3 regions of the Bordetella saccharivorans genome follow, and region 3 is predicted to be linked to each of the others. Evidence: predicted binding sites of a transcription regulator. Region 3 holds the regulator's gene; each other region holds the start of a gene.
What was found. The regulator HrcA, encoded in region 3, represses chaperone genes, less so after heat shock. The targets are predictions, from matches to a motif close to TTAGCACTCNNNNNNNNNGAGTGCTAA.
Positions count from the first base shown of each region.

Region 1: a site for HrcA is predicted at 2,281-2,307, ahead of rpoH (RNA polymerase sigma factor RpoH). Genes of this name have one in related genera too.
Region 2: a site for HrcA is predicted at 2,671-2,697, ahead of groES (co-chaperone GroES). Genes of this name have one in related genera too.

Region 1 is NZ_BAAFZO010000001.1:1,591,333-1,595,719, forward strand. Features, by position in the region: gene ACKTT0_RS07625 (phosphodiesterase) at 251-1,084, shown strand; gene rpoH (RNA polymerase sigma factor RpoH) at 1,347-2,234, opposite strand; gene ACKTT0_RS07635 (DUF1488 family protein) at 2,494-2,760, shown strand; gene ACKTT0_RS07640 (hypothetical protein) at 2,770-3,459, opposite strand; gene fghA (S-formylglutathione hydrolase) at 3,520-4,371, opposite strand.
Region 2 is NZ_BAAFZO010000001.1:697,926-702,312, forward strand. Features, by position in the region: gene ACKTT0_RS03340 (ATP-binding protein) at 1-576, shown strand, start outside; gene ACKTT0_RS03345 (bleomycin resistance protein) at 657-1,082, opposite strand; yybP-ykoY riboswitch at 1,198-1,369, shown strand; gene mntP (manganese efflux pump MntP) at 1,377-1,943, shown strand; gene ACKTT0_RS03355 (AAA family ATPase) at 2,027-2,572, shown strand; gene groES (co-chaperone GroES) at 2,761-3,048, shown strand; gene groL (chaperonin GroEL) at 3,080-4,387, shown strand, end outside.
Region 3 is NZ_BAAFZO010000001.1:2,943,714-2,948,100, forward strand. Features, by position in the region: gene recN (DNA repair protein RecN) at 1-583, opposite strand, end outside; gene ACKTT0_RS14085 (NAD kinase) at 594-1,493, opposite strand; gene hrcA (heat-inducible transcriptional repressor HrcA) at 1,622-2,626, shown strand; gene hemH (ferrochelatase) at 2,664-3,788, shown strand; gene ACKTT0_RS14100 (hypothetical protein) at 3,847-4,092, shown strand; gene grpE (nucleotide exchange factor GrpE) at 4,192-4,387, shown strand, end outside.

The sequences.
Region 1 (4,387 bases), 1.4 Mb from region 3:
AGAATAGCGTCTTTTGCCGCCGGGCCGTCCCAAGGCGAAAAAGCCCTCATGGGGGGCAGCAAGCCGCAGGCGCAGCGCGGGGGCCCCTTCCTCCGCCGGGCCGTCCCAAGGCAAAAAAGGCCCCCATGGGGGGCAGCCAGCCGCAGGCGCAGCGTGGGGCCCCTCCCTCCGGGCTGCCTCGAGACGCGACGCCCGTCCATGTTTCGTTACGCGTCATGGCCGGCTGGGCCGGTTTTTTCGGTAAGGTTATATGGTTCGATATCCGCAGGAGCCGCCCGTGCCGGCAAAGACTTCCAGCGCCGGCCGCGCCGACGCACCAATCCTGGTGGTGCAACTCACCGACACGCATCTGATGGCCGATCCGGCAGGCGTGCTGTGCCACGTCAACACCGACGCGAGCCTGCGCGCGGTGCTGGACCTGGTGCGCGCCAATGGCCATCGGCCCGACCTGCTGCTGGCCACCGGCGACCTGTCGCACGACGGCTCGCCGGCCGCGTACCGCCGCCTGCGCGAACTGCTCGAACAAACCGATTGGCCGGTGCGCTGCCTGCCCGGCAATCACGACGACCCGCAGGCCTTGCGCGAGGCGCTGGGGCAATGGGCCCAGCCGGTCACCGACATAGGCGGCTGGCGCATCGTGCTGCTGGACTCCACCGTGCCGGGCGCCGATGCGGGCCACATCGACGAGGCCCAGTTCGACATGCTGGAACGCGCCGCAGCCCTGGCGGGCGACCGCCATGTGCTGGTGGCCCTGCACCACAATCCGCTGCAAATGGACAGCGCCTGGCAGGACACCATGATGCTCGACAACGCCCAGGAGTTGTTCAGGCGCCTGGCGGAACTGCCCCGCACGCGGGTGCTGCTATGGGGCCACGTGCACCAGGCATTCGACCGCCGGCGCCACCACATGCGCATGCTGGCCACGCCGTCGACCTGCTTCCAGTTCTCCATACGCGATGGCCGGCACGAACTCGACGCGGCCCCGCCGGGCTATCGCTGGCTGAAGCTGTACCGGGACGGCTCGCTGGCGACCGGGGTGCGGCGGCTGGATACAGTCATGTGGCGCGAGGCGCTGGCAGCGTAACCAACAGCAGGCCAGGCCTGGGGCGCGCCTTCAGCGCAAAAAAAACGGGGCACCGATATGCTAGGTGCCCCATAAGCATCCGTTTCATAGGGGAGGGGAAAGAGGAGAAGCCGAAACGGATGACAAGACTGCATGCCGGGAACCGGTATATGCCGTCTACATGGAGTTAGGCGCCTGGACGAGGATTAAGTTTCCGCGTCGAAGGGGTCGGGCCGCGTCGATTTTGAATCAAAATGTATCAACGCGGCTGGCTAGCGGCGCCTCAGGCCGCCGCCAGCGTGCCGCGCATTTTCTTGAGGGCGGCGGCTTCGATCTGGCGGATGCGTTCGGCCGATACGCCGAATTCCTGGGCCAGTTCCTGCAGTGTGATGCCGCCGTCGTCCTGCAGCCAGCGGGCTTCGATGATGCGCCGCGAACGCGGGTCCAGCGCTTCCAGCGCGTGGTTCAGGCCGGCGCCCTGCAGTTCGTCGTGCGCCCGGCGGTCGAGCACGCGGGTGGGTTCCTGGCGGCAATCGTCGGACAGGTACGCGATGGGCGCGAACGGCTCTTCGTCGTCGTCCTGCTTTTCCAGCGACAGGTCGCGGCCAGACAGGCGCACTTCCATTTCGCTGACATCCTCGCGCCGCACATTCAGTTCCTCCGCGATGCGATCGACCTGTTCGGGGTCGAGCGTATGGCCATCGGGACGCATGCTGCGCAGGTTGAAGAACAGCTTGCGCTGGGCCTTGGTGGTGGCCACCTTGACCATGCGCCAGTTGCGGATGATGAATTCGTGGATCTCGGCCTTGATCCAGTGCACGGCGAACGACACCAGGCGCACGCCGCGTTCCGGGTCGAAGCGCTTGACGGCTTTCATGAGGCCGACATTGCCTTCCTGGATGAGATCGGCGTGCGGCAGGCCGTAGCCCAGGTATTGGCGCGCCACCGAAACAACCAGCCGCAGGTGCGACAGCACCAGTTCACGGGCGGCGTCGAGGTCGTCGCGGTCGCGCAGGCGGCGGGCCAGCTCGGTTTCGCGCTCGGCGGTGAGCACCGGCAGGCGGTTCACAGCCGAAATATAGGCTTCGATAGTGCCGAGCGAGCCTGGATTGGCAATGGCCAACGCCAGGGCGTTGCCGGACAGGGCCAACGAGCTGCTGGGTTGTTTCATGGTTGCGGTCTCCAGGATGGGGGTGGACGACTGTATCAGATTGATGTTAGCACTCTCGTCATGCGAGTGCTAATTCGACTGCTGCACCGCGGCAGAGTTCCCGGCCAAGGGCGGACAAATGCGTCCCTATTTATTTCCTCTCCGGGCTGGCCATGCCCATGTCCGGCAAGGCGCGTGCCGGCCCAGGCCTGCCCCGCGGCACGCCGCTTGCCGGGTGGCTAGAGGGGCACCAAGCCAGCCCTTGACGCGAGGACTTCATATGAACGCATTCGCCAAAGCCACGCACGCGCAGGCCCGCGGAGACGACATTGTCTTCGAACTCGAGACGGGCGGGGTCACGCGCCAGTTCGAGATTTCCGGGGACGCCCTGCGGCGCTATTTCGGCGCCGCCGACGGCACGGGCGCCGAGTTGCTGCGCGCTTTCGAAAATGGGCAGGAAAAAATCCAGGCCCTTGCAAAAAAAACGCAATGGGTACCTTCGGACGGCGTGATCAAGCTGGGGGCCGGGGACTTCGATGACGGCTGAGCCGCCAGCCTACCATCCCAGTTCGCGCAGCCGCTCTTCGGTGGCCTCGCCTTCGGGGCGTATCACCACCGCGCCGCGCGGGTCCATGTAGACCCGATAGCGGGCGCCGTCGAACATGGGCATATAGGCGGCGCTGCCATATTGCACGTCGACGAAAGGCAGCCAGTTCGGGAACACACGTTTGAGCGCGGCCAGGTCGGGCACCGGCCAGTCGGCCAGCGCATGCACCGAACGCGGCGCGGCCTGCTCGCGGGCAATGTCGCTGTGGCGGCCGGACAGGCGCTCGAAGGCATACAGCGGCGGCACGCCGGCCAGCAGCGCGGGCAGCCGCCAGCGCACCACCTTGGCGTCGATCTGCCACTGGTCGCCAGCCAGCGGATACATGCGGGTGCCCAGGCCGGGCGCCTCGGCGGTCAGCTGGAACTGGCCCGGCGCCTGCTCGTGGATCTGCACGCGGGCCACCGGCTCGTCGGTGGTCAGGCGCAGGAACTGCACAAGCGTCAGCGCCAGCATGGCCGACACAGCGGCCAGCGCGACCAGCAGGGCGCCGAACAGGCGCCGCACCGGACGCAGCCGGAACACCCGCCGCCCGGACGCATCGCGCGGGCCGCCGCGGCCGAACAGCAGGGCCAGGCCCGGGACCAGCACGACGCAGGCCGCCACGGCCATCCAGACGAAGGGAGCGAAGCCGTATATCACTCGTGGGCCTCCTTGGACATGCGCGCCGGCGCGATGCGGGCAGCGCGTTCCGGCGCAGGACTACGTGTTGTATTGGTCCGCGTGGAAGCGGATGTGGTCCTGCATGAACGTGGAAATGAAGTAGTAGCCGTGATCGTAGCCTTCGTGACGACGCAGTGTCAGTGGCTGGCCGGCCTGCCGGCAGGCCTGTTCGAACACCTCCGGGTACAACTGCTCGGCCAGGAAGCCATCGGCCAGCCCCTGGTCCACCAGGATGCCGGCAGGAAAGGGCCGTTGCGCGCGCGCCATGAGTTCGCTGGCGTCATGGGCTTTCCAGGCTTCCGTGTCGGCCCCCAGATAGCCGCTGAATGCCTTGTGGCCCCAGGGACAGCGCGTGGGCGCCGCTATGGGCGCAAAGGCCGATACCGAGCGGAACCGCCCGGGATGGCGCAGCGCCAGGACCAGCGCGCCATGCCCGCCCATCGAATGGCCGAATATGCCGGCGCGCCCCGGATCGCCGGGCAGCTCGCCCGTGGCAATGCCATAGAGCTCGCCGGCGACATAGCTTTCCATGCGGTAGTGGGCGCGCCACGGCTCGGCGGTCGCATCCAGGTAGAAGCCGGCGCCGGTGCCGAAGTCCCAGTCATCGTCCTCGCTCGCAATGCCGGCGCCGCGCGGGCTGGTATCGGACGCCACCAGCATCAGGCCGCGCTCGGCGGCCAGGCGCTGGGCGCCGCCCTTGATCATGAAGGTCTCTTCGGTGCAGGTCAGCCCGGCCAGGTAGAACAAGACCGGCACGCGCCCCTGCTCGGCCTGCGGCGGCACGAACACGGAAAACCGCATGGGCAGGCCGATCTCGGTCGACGCATGGCGGTAGAAGCGCTGCCAGCCGCCGAAGCAGCGATGTTGCGAGATCAGTTCCAGGGTTGCCATGACCGTTGCTTTCCCG
Region 2 (4,387 bases), 2.2 Mb from region 3:
GGCGAAGAATCGGAAGCCTCTCTGCGCAGCGCCGAGGAAGGCGTACGCCGGTTGCGGCGCACCCTCGACCAGATGATGGCGCTGGCGTGGGCCGAGGCATCCACCGAAGGCGTCGACGGCTGCCCGTCGGTGTGCGCGGCAGTCGAGCACGTGCTGGCGCAGGCGCGCGCCGACGACCGCAAGCGCCTGGCCCTGACGCTCGATGGCCGCGACGCCGCCACCCCGGTCCCCAGGTCGATGCTCGAAGCCGCGCTGCGCAACCTGGTGGACAACGCGCTGCGCTACTCGCCGAAAGACGCCATGGTCGACATCAGCGTGACCTTTGACCACGCAGCGCAGCGCTGCCGCCTGGCCGTGGCGGACCGCGGCCCCGGCCTGGACATGGCGCAGGCCGCCCGGATCGGCAGGCGCTTCTGGCGCGGCGACCAGGGCCGGCAGCGCAAGGACGGCGCGGGGCTGGGGATATCCATCGTGCGCGCCATCATGGAACGCTTCGGCGGCAGCCTGCACTTGCGGCCGCGCGCCGGAGGCGGCCTGGCCGCGGAGCTGGAGATTCCAGTCAGGCCCCAGGCCTGACGGCCAGCAGATACGGACGTACTCCCGCCGGTCATGCCCGCCTGCGCGCCGGCGCGGCAAACCGCCGCCCGCGAAACCGGTCAGGCCGCCCGCTCGCCTATCCTGGCCGAGAAGCGCAACAGATATCCGTCCGGGTCTTGCACCAGGAACTGGCGCACGCCCACCTCGATCGCATCACTGCGGTACCAGCGCTCCTCTTGCTGCCGGTACAACGGCCAGCCAGCGGCCGCGAGCCTTTGCAGCAGCGGCTCGATCGACGCGACCTTGATCTCGAAGTTGATTCCCCGGCCCAGCGGCGCCTCGAGCGGCCCGGTGATCCAGTAAGCATCGCCGCGCCGCTCTTCCAGCATGAATTGCGCGCCATCCAGGTCCAGGTACACAAAGCCCTCGGCCTCGCGGCGATAAGCGATCTCGAAACCGCAGAGGTCCATCCAGAACGCCAGGCTGCGCGACAGGTCGCTGACCAGCAATTCCGGCACCATCCGGGCGCGGCGTAGTTCTTCCATGGTGGTGTGGTCCGTTTTCTTGAGTGCGCCATGATAATGCGCCGCAGGACTCGGCTGTCCGTCGCGCCTGGACAACCCGGCGGCGCGAGCGCGGCGCATGCAGTAATGTAAAATGCGCTTCTTCCTTGGGGAGTAGCCTCCTTTTGTCCATGACAAAGGGCCTGCGTCAACACTCTTGGCCGCCTTGGCCATGGCGCAGGCGGCCCGCTGGGCTTGGCGAGACCATCGGTGCTCCATAGTTTCGCCGGGCGATATGGACGTACCTATGCGATCTCGCCCGGCCGGATACTCCCGATGAATGCGCTTTCCACGATCATCCTTGCTTTCGCCATGTCGACGGACGCCTTCGCGGCGGCCGTCAGCAAGGGCGCGTCCTTGCACAAGCCTCGTTTTGCGGAGGCGCTTCGTACTGGCTTGATCTTCGGCGTGATCGAAGCATTGACGCCAGTCGCGGGCTGGGCGTTGGGCTCGGCGGCCGCCAGGCATGTCGAGGCCTGGGACCACTGGATCGCCTTTGGCATGCTCTGCGTGCTCGGCTTGATGATGATCCGCAATGCCTTCAAGGAAGATGAAGAGGCGGCTTCTCCCGTAGCCCGCCACTCATTCTGGCTGCTCGCGGCGACCGGCTTTGCCACCAGCATCGATGCAATGGCCGTAGGCGTGAGCCTGGCATTCATCGACAACAATATATTCATCACCGCGGTCGCCATCGGCCTTGCGACCTTGCTGATGGTCACGATCGGCGTCATGGTGGGCCGCCTCATTGGCGCCGTCGCCGGCAAGCGTGCCGAAGTGCTCGGTGGCCTGGCCCTGATCGGGATAGGCGCGACCATCCTGTATGAGCACCTATCGGCCGCGTAGCGCCCGACGCCGGGCATCGGGGCACGGAGCCGCCCGGAAGCCGCGCATGAATTGGACTGATCGTACTCAGGTGGGAGTCATTGGTGAACATCGATCGCAGCGGTGAAATCCTCATCCTCACCGGCCCGCCGGGCGCGGGCAAGACAACCACGGCATCCGCCCTGGCAGCCTCGGGCGGATCGTCGAAGGTGCATCTCCATGCAGACGATTTCTGGCGTTTCATAAAGCACGGGGCCATTCAACCGTACCTTCCTGAAGCGCATGCGCAGAACGAGGTCGTGCTCGATGTCCTGGCAAATGCCGCCTCCCGCTACGCCCGGGGCGGTTACTTCGTCATCGTCGACGGCATTGTCGGGCCCTGGTTCCTCGGGGCGTTTGCGGCGCTCAGCCTGCCGGTCCACTACATCGTGCTTCGCCCGCCCCTGCAGGCCGCGATCGAGCGCTGCCGCAACCGCGGCGGCGACACGCTGGCCGACCCCGCGCCCATCACGGCGCTGCACCAGCAGTTCGCCGCGCTCGGCCCGCTCGAGCTACACGTCCTGGCGACCGAAGGCAATGACCGGAAAAGCGTGCTGGCGCGCGTGGCGGCGGCGTTGGAAAGCGAAGGGTTCCGGCTTGGCGGGCAGTGAAACGGGGACAGCTCAAATCCAGTGAGCCCTGCCGCCCCCGCACGAAAATGTAACAACCGGCCCATCCCCCCTTGAACCCGTGGGCATCATCCCTATAATTAGCACTCGCCGCCGGTGAGTGCTAACAGCCCATCCCGGCCTGAAAACCGATCATTTTCACCCTTTCTATATAGAAACAGGAGTTCCTCATGGCCCTGCGTCCCCTGCACGATCGCGTGATCGTCAAACGCCTGGACAACGAGCGCAAGACTGCCTCGGGCATCGTCATCCCCGACAGCGCCGCCGAAAAGCCGGATCAAGGCGAAGTCGTGGCCGTTGGCCCAGGCAAGAAGACCGAAGACGGCAAAGTGCTGCCGGTCGACCTGAAGGCTGGCGACAAGGTGCTGTTCGGCAAGTATGCCGGCCAGTCGGTGAAAGTCGATGGCGAAGAGCTGCTCGTCATCCGCGAGGAAGAAATCCTCGCCGTGATCCAGTAATTTCTGAACGAATTTTCGAAGGAAGCTCACAATGGCTGCCAAGCAAGTCCTGTTCAGCGATGACGCCCGCGTCCGCATCGTCCGCGGCGTGAACGTCCTCGCCAATGCCGTCAAAACCACCCTCGGCCCCAAGGGCCGCAACGTCGTGCTCGAGCGTTCGTTCGGCGCCCCCACCGTCACCAAGGACGGCGTGTCGGTTGCCAAGGAAATCGAACTGAAGGACAAGTTCGAGAACATCGGCGCCCAGCTGGTCAAGGACGTCGCCTCGAAGACCTCGGACAACGCCGGCGACGGCACCACCACCGCCACCGTGCTGGCCCAGGCCATCGTCCAGGAAGGCCTGAAGTACGTTGCCGCCGGCTTCAACCCCATCGACCTCAAGCGCGGCATCGACAAGGCCGTCACCGCCGCCGTGGCTGAACTGGCCAAGCAATCCAAGCCGGTCACCACCAGCAAGGAAATCGCCCAGGTCGGCTCGATCTCCGCCAACAGCGACGAATCGATCGGCAAGATCATCGCCGACGCGATGGACAAGGTCGGCAAGGAAGGCGTCATCACCGTCGAAGACGGCAAGTCGCTGGACAACGAACTGGACGTGGTCGAAGGCATGCAGTTCGACCGCGGCTACCTGTCGCCCTACTTCATCAACAACCCCGACAAGCAAGTCGCCGCGCTGGATGATCCGTACATCCTGATCTTCGACAAGAAGATCAGCAACATCCGCGACCTGCTGCCCGTGCTGGAACAAGTCGCCAAGTCGAGCCGTCCGCTGCTGATCATCGCCGAGGACGTCGAGGGCGAAGCGCTGGCCACCCTGGTGGTGAACAACATCCGCGGCATCCTGAAGACCACCGCCGTCAAGGCGCCCGGCTTCGGCGACCGCCGCAAGGCCATGCTGGAAGACATCGCCATCCTGACGGGCGGCGTGGTCATCTCGGAAGAAACCGGCATGTCGCTGGAAAAGGCCACCCTGCAGGACCTGGGCCAGGCCAAGCGCATCGAAGTGGCCAAGGAAAACACCACCATCATCGACGGCGCTGGCGACAGCAAGTCGATCGAAGCCCGCGTCAAGCAGATCCGCGTCCAGATCGAGGAAGCCACCTCGGACTACGACCGTGAAAAACTGCAAGAGCGCGTGGCCAAGCTGGCCGGCGGTGTTGCCGTGATCCGCGTCGGTGCCGCCACCGAAGTCGAAATGAAGGAAAAGAAGGCCCGCGTCGAAGACGCCCTGCACGCGACCCGTGCGGCGGTGGAAGAAGGCGTGGTGGCCGGCGGCGGCGTGGCGCTGCTGCGCGCCAAGCAAGCCATTGCCGACCTGAAGGGCGACACGGCTGACCAG
Region 3 (4,387 bases):
GCTCGTCGGCCTGCCATTGCAGGCGCTCGCGTTCGGCCGCCAGCCCGGCGGCGTCTTTTTCGGCCAGCTCGAGCTGGCGCGCCAGGGCCCGCCAGTCTTTCCAGGCCTGGGCCACCGCCTGGCGCAGGTCGCCATGGCCGCCATGGGCGTCGAGCATGTCGCGCTGGGCGTCGGCGCGCATCAGGCTCTGGTGGGCGTGCTGGCCATGGATGTCGACCAGGCTGTCGCCCAGCTCGCGCAGTTGCGCCAGGGTGGCGGGCATGCCGTTGATATAGCCACGGCTGCGTCCCTGGGCGTCGACCACGCGCCGCAGGGCCAGTTCGTCGCCGCCGTCCAGGTCGCGCCCGGCCAGCCAGTCGCGCAGGAGGGGCGGCGTGTCGAATACGGCGGTGATGTCGGCGCGGGCCGCGCCCTCGCGCAGCACGCCGGCGTCGGCGCGTTCGCCTAGCGCCAGGGCCAGCGCGTCGATCAGGATCGACTTGCCGGCGCCGGTCTCGCCGGAAAACACCGTGAAGCCCGCGCCGAAATGGATCTCGGCCTGTTCGACGATGACGAAATCGCGGATATGCAGGGTGCGCAACATGGCCGGTGCGTCACTCCACGCTGTCCGAGGCCTGCGGCATCAGGTTCCAATGCAGCTTGCGGCGCAAGGTCGAGAAGAAGCTGTAGCCTTCCGGATGCACGAACCGGATGGTATGCGGCGCGCGCTGCACCGAGATGCGGTCGCCGGGCTGCAGGTCAGACCACGTCTGCATGTCGAAATGCACGCTGGCGCCCACCTCCACCCGGCCGATGGCGGTCAGGGTCATGCTCAGCACGCCGTCGCCCGGAATGACGATCGGCCGGTTCGACAGGGTCTGCGGCGCCACCGGCACCAGCACCATGGCGTCCAGGCCGGGATGCAGGATGGGGCCGTTGGCCGACAGCGCGTAGGCGGTCGAGCCGGTCGGCGTGGCGATGATCAGGCCGTCGGCGCGCTGGGCGTACATGAAGGCGCCGTCCACCTCGACCCGCACCTCGATCATGCCCCCGCGCCCGGCGCGGTTCAGCACCACGTCGTTCAGCGCCGGGGCGGTATACATGAGCTGGTCGCCGCGCCAGACGCTGCCGACCAGCAGCATGCGGTCCTCGGCCTGGTAGTTGCCCTCGATGACGCGGCTCAGCGCGGTGTGCGCCTCTTGCAGCGGCACGTCGGTGATGAACCCCAGGCGGCCGTGGTTGATGCCGACCAGCGGCACCCCGTACGGAGCCAGGGTACGGGCCGCGCCCAGCACCGTGCCGTCGCCGCCCATCACCACCGCCAGCGAGGCGGTTGCGCCGATTTCCTGCAGGCTGGCGACCGGGTATTCGCGCACGCCGGTATTGCTGGCGGTGTCGGCCTCGATGAGCACGCGGCGTCCGGCCTGCACGAGCATGTGGGCCACGGCGCGCAGCGGCGCATCCAGGCCGGTATCCTGGTGCCTGCCGATCAGGGCGACGATAGGGAAGTGCATGGCGGAAAACGGATCGGAACGATACGAAAAGGGCGGATTCGCCGATTATATGGGGCCGCATATTCATCTTGGGGCGGCCCGGCGCCAAAAAGCGCCCGATTTTTGAAAGTTTCCCTACAATACCTGGTATGGATGACCGCGCACGCTCACTGCTGAAAGCGTTGATAGAACGCCACATCGCCGATGGGCAGCCCGTCGGCTCGCGCACGCTTTCCAAGGTTTTCGATCTTTCGCCGGCCACGATCCGCAACGTCATGGCCGATCTCGAAGACATGGGGCTGATCCATAGCCCGCACACCTCGGCCGGCCGGGTGCCGACGCCGCGCGGCTACCGCATGTTCGTCGATTCGCTGCTGGCCGTCCAGCCGTTCGAGTTCCAACCGCAGCAGTTCAGCGATGCCCTGACCGCGGCCGAGCCCTCGCGGGCCGTCAACGCGGCGGCGGCGCTGTTGTCGAACCTGACCCAGTTCGCCGGCGTGGTGCTCACGCCCAAGCGCGCCCAGGTGTTCCGCCAGATCGAATTCATCCGCCTGTCCGACAAGCGGGTGCTGCTCATCATCGTCACCCCCGACGGCGACGTGCAGAACCGCATCCTGTCGGTGCAGCGCGACTACAGCGAAGCCGAATTGCTCGAGGCGGGCAATTTCTTCAATGTCCATTTCGCCGGCAAGTCCTTCGATGCCGTGCGCCGCACCCTTGCGACCGAGCTGGCGCAACTGCGCGAGGACATCTCCCGCCTGATGCAGGCGGCGGTCGAGGCCGGCGCCGAGGCCGCCGAAGACGGCGACGACATGGTCATCTCGGGCGAGCGCAAGCTGCTCGACGTCACCGATATCGCCTCCGACATGGACCGCCTGCGCAAGATGTTCTCGCTGTTCGAGCAGAAAACCGAACTCCTGCAGCTGCTGGACATCTCCAGCCGCGCGCAGGGCGTGCAGATCTACATCGGCGGCGATTCCCAGCTGGTGCCCATGGAAGAAGTCTCGGTGATCACCGCGCCGTATGGCGTGGACGGCCGGGTGGTCGGCACCCTGGGCGTCATCGGCCCGACCCGCATGGCCTACGAACGCGTCATCCCCATCGTCGACATCACTGCGCGGTTGCTGTCCAACGCGCTGAGCCACAACCAGTAGCCTCCTTCCCCGGGTAGCGCGCCAGAGAGGTATTTTCGTGTTTCTTCGCCTGTTCAAGTATCTCTGGCCCGAACGCTATCTTCCCGAACCCGAGCAGGCAGACCCTTTCGACGACAACCCCGCCCCCCGCGCGCCGGCGCCGGCCGGCGTGCTGCTGGTCAACCTCGGCACGCCGGAGACCGCCACGCCCGGCGACATCCGCCGCTACCTGGCAGCTTTCCTGTCCGATCCGCGGGTGATCGAAATCCCGCGCATCCTGTGGCTGCCCATCCTGCACGGGCTGGTGCTGGCGCGCCGGCCGCGCCGGCTGCAGCCGCGCTACGCCGGCATCTGGATGGACGGCGGCTCGCCGCTCATGGTCTACAGCCGCCGCCAGGCCGAAGGCGTGCAGCGCGCCCTGCAGGCGCGCGGGCGCTCCGTCCAGGTGGAGCTCGCCATGCGCTATGGCGAGCCCTCCATCGCGCAGGCCATTGCGCGCCTGCGCGAGCAGGGTTGCGAGCACATCCTGACCGTGCCGCTGTACCCGCAATATGCCGCCAGCACGACCGCCACCGTGGTGGACGCCGTGGCCGCGCACGCCGCGCGCCTGCGCGATCAGCCGGAATTGCGGTTCATCAAGCGTTTTCATGACGACCCTGGCTATCTGGACGCCCTGGCCGCCCGCATTGCCGCCTACTGGCAGGCCCATGGCCGGCCCCAGAAGCTCGTCATGAGCTTCCATGGCCTGCCGCGCTACTCGATCGAACTCGGCGATCCCTACTATCGGGACTGCCTGGAAACCGCGCGCCTGCTGCGCGAGCGCCTGGGGTTGGCGGCCGACCAGGTCGAAGTCACCTTCCAGAGCCGGTTCGGCGCCGCACGCTGGCTCGAACCGTATACCGAGCCCACCCTCAAGGCCCTGGCGGCCGACGGCGTCACCGAGGTCGATGTAGTGTGCCCGGGCTTCGTGGCCGATTGCCTGGAAACCCTCGAGGAAATCAGCCAGGAGTGCCGCGACGCCTTCCTGGGCGCGGGCGGTCGCCAGTTCCGCTACATCCCCGCCCTCAATGACGACCCGGCCTGGATCGACGGGCTTGCGGCCCTGGTCGACAATCACTTACAAGGCTGGCCCACGCGCCGGGATGTAGGCCGTACACTGGACGCAAGCGCGCCCTCGTCCTGATGGGGGCGCGGCGGCCCGGCGGGCCGCGACCGCTTGCCCCTTTTGCAGGAGACCGCGTATGAACACCTCCGTGAAACCCCGCGTGGGCACGTCTTCCGAGCCCGGGCACACCGACCTGAAGGAAGACGCCGTCGAGCGCGATCTGGATGAAGCGCTGGCCGAGACCTTTCCTGCCAGCGATCCGATCGCGGTCACGCCGGACGAAGCCCCGCAGCGCGCGCCCGAGGAGGCCATCGACGAGGCGCTCGACGAGACGTTCCCCGCCAGCGACCCGCCGGCGCCGGCGCAGCCCGACAAGGCCTAGGACGGCCGCCTGGCGCGACAGGTTCGACAAGTCTCTTGAAATCGCCGGATCGACCCCCATTATCGGGGCCGACGCTATTGTTTTTTGGAGGATTTCCCCATGACGGCATCTCAAGAGCCTGTCGACCAAGCGCCTCAGCCCGAGGAGCAGTCCACGCCGGCGCCCGCCGATTCGGTCGAGGCGCTGCAGGCCGAGCTGGCCGCGCTGCGCGCCGAGCTCGAAGCCGCCCAGGCCACCGTCACCGAACAGCAGGACCAGATCCTGCGCAACCGCGCCGAAGTCGAGAACATTCGCC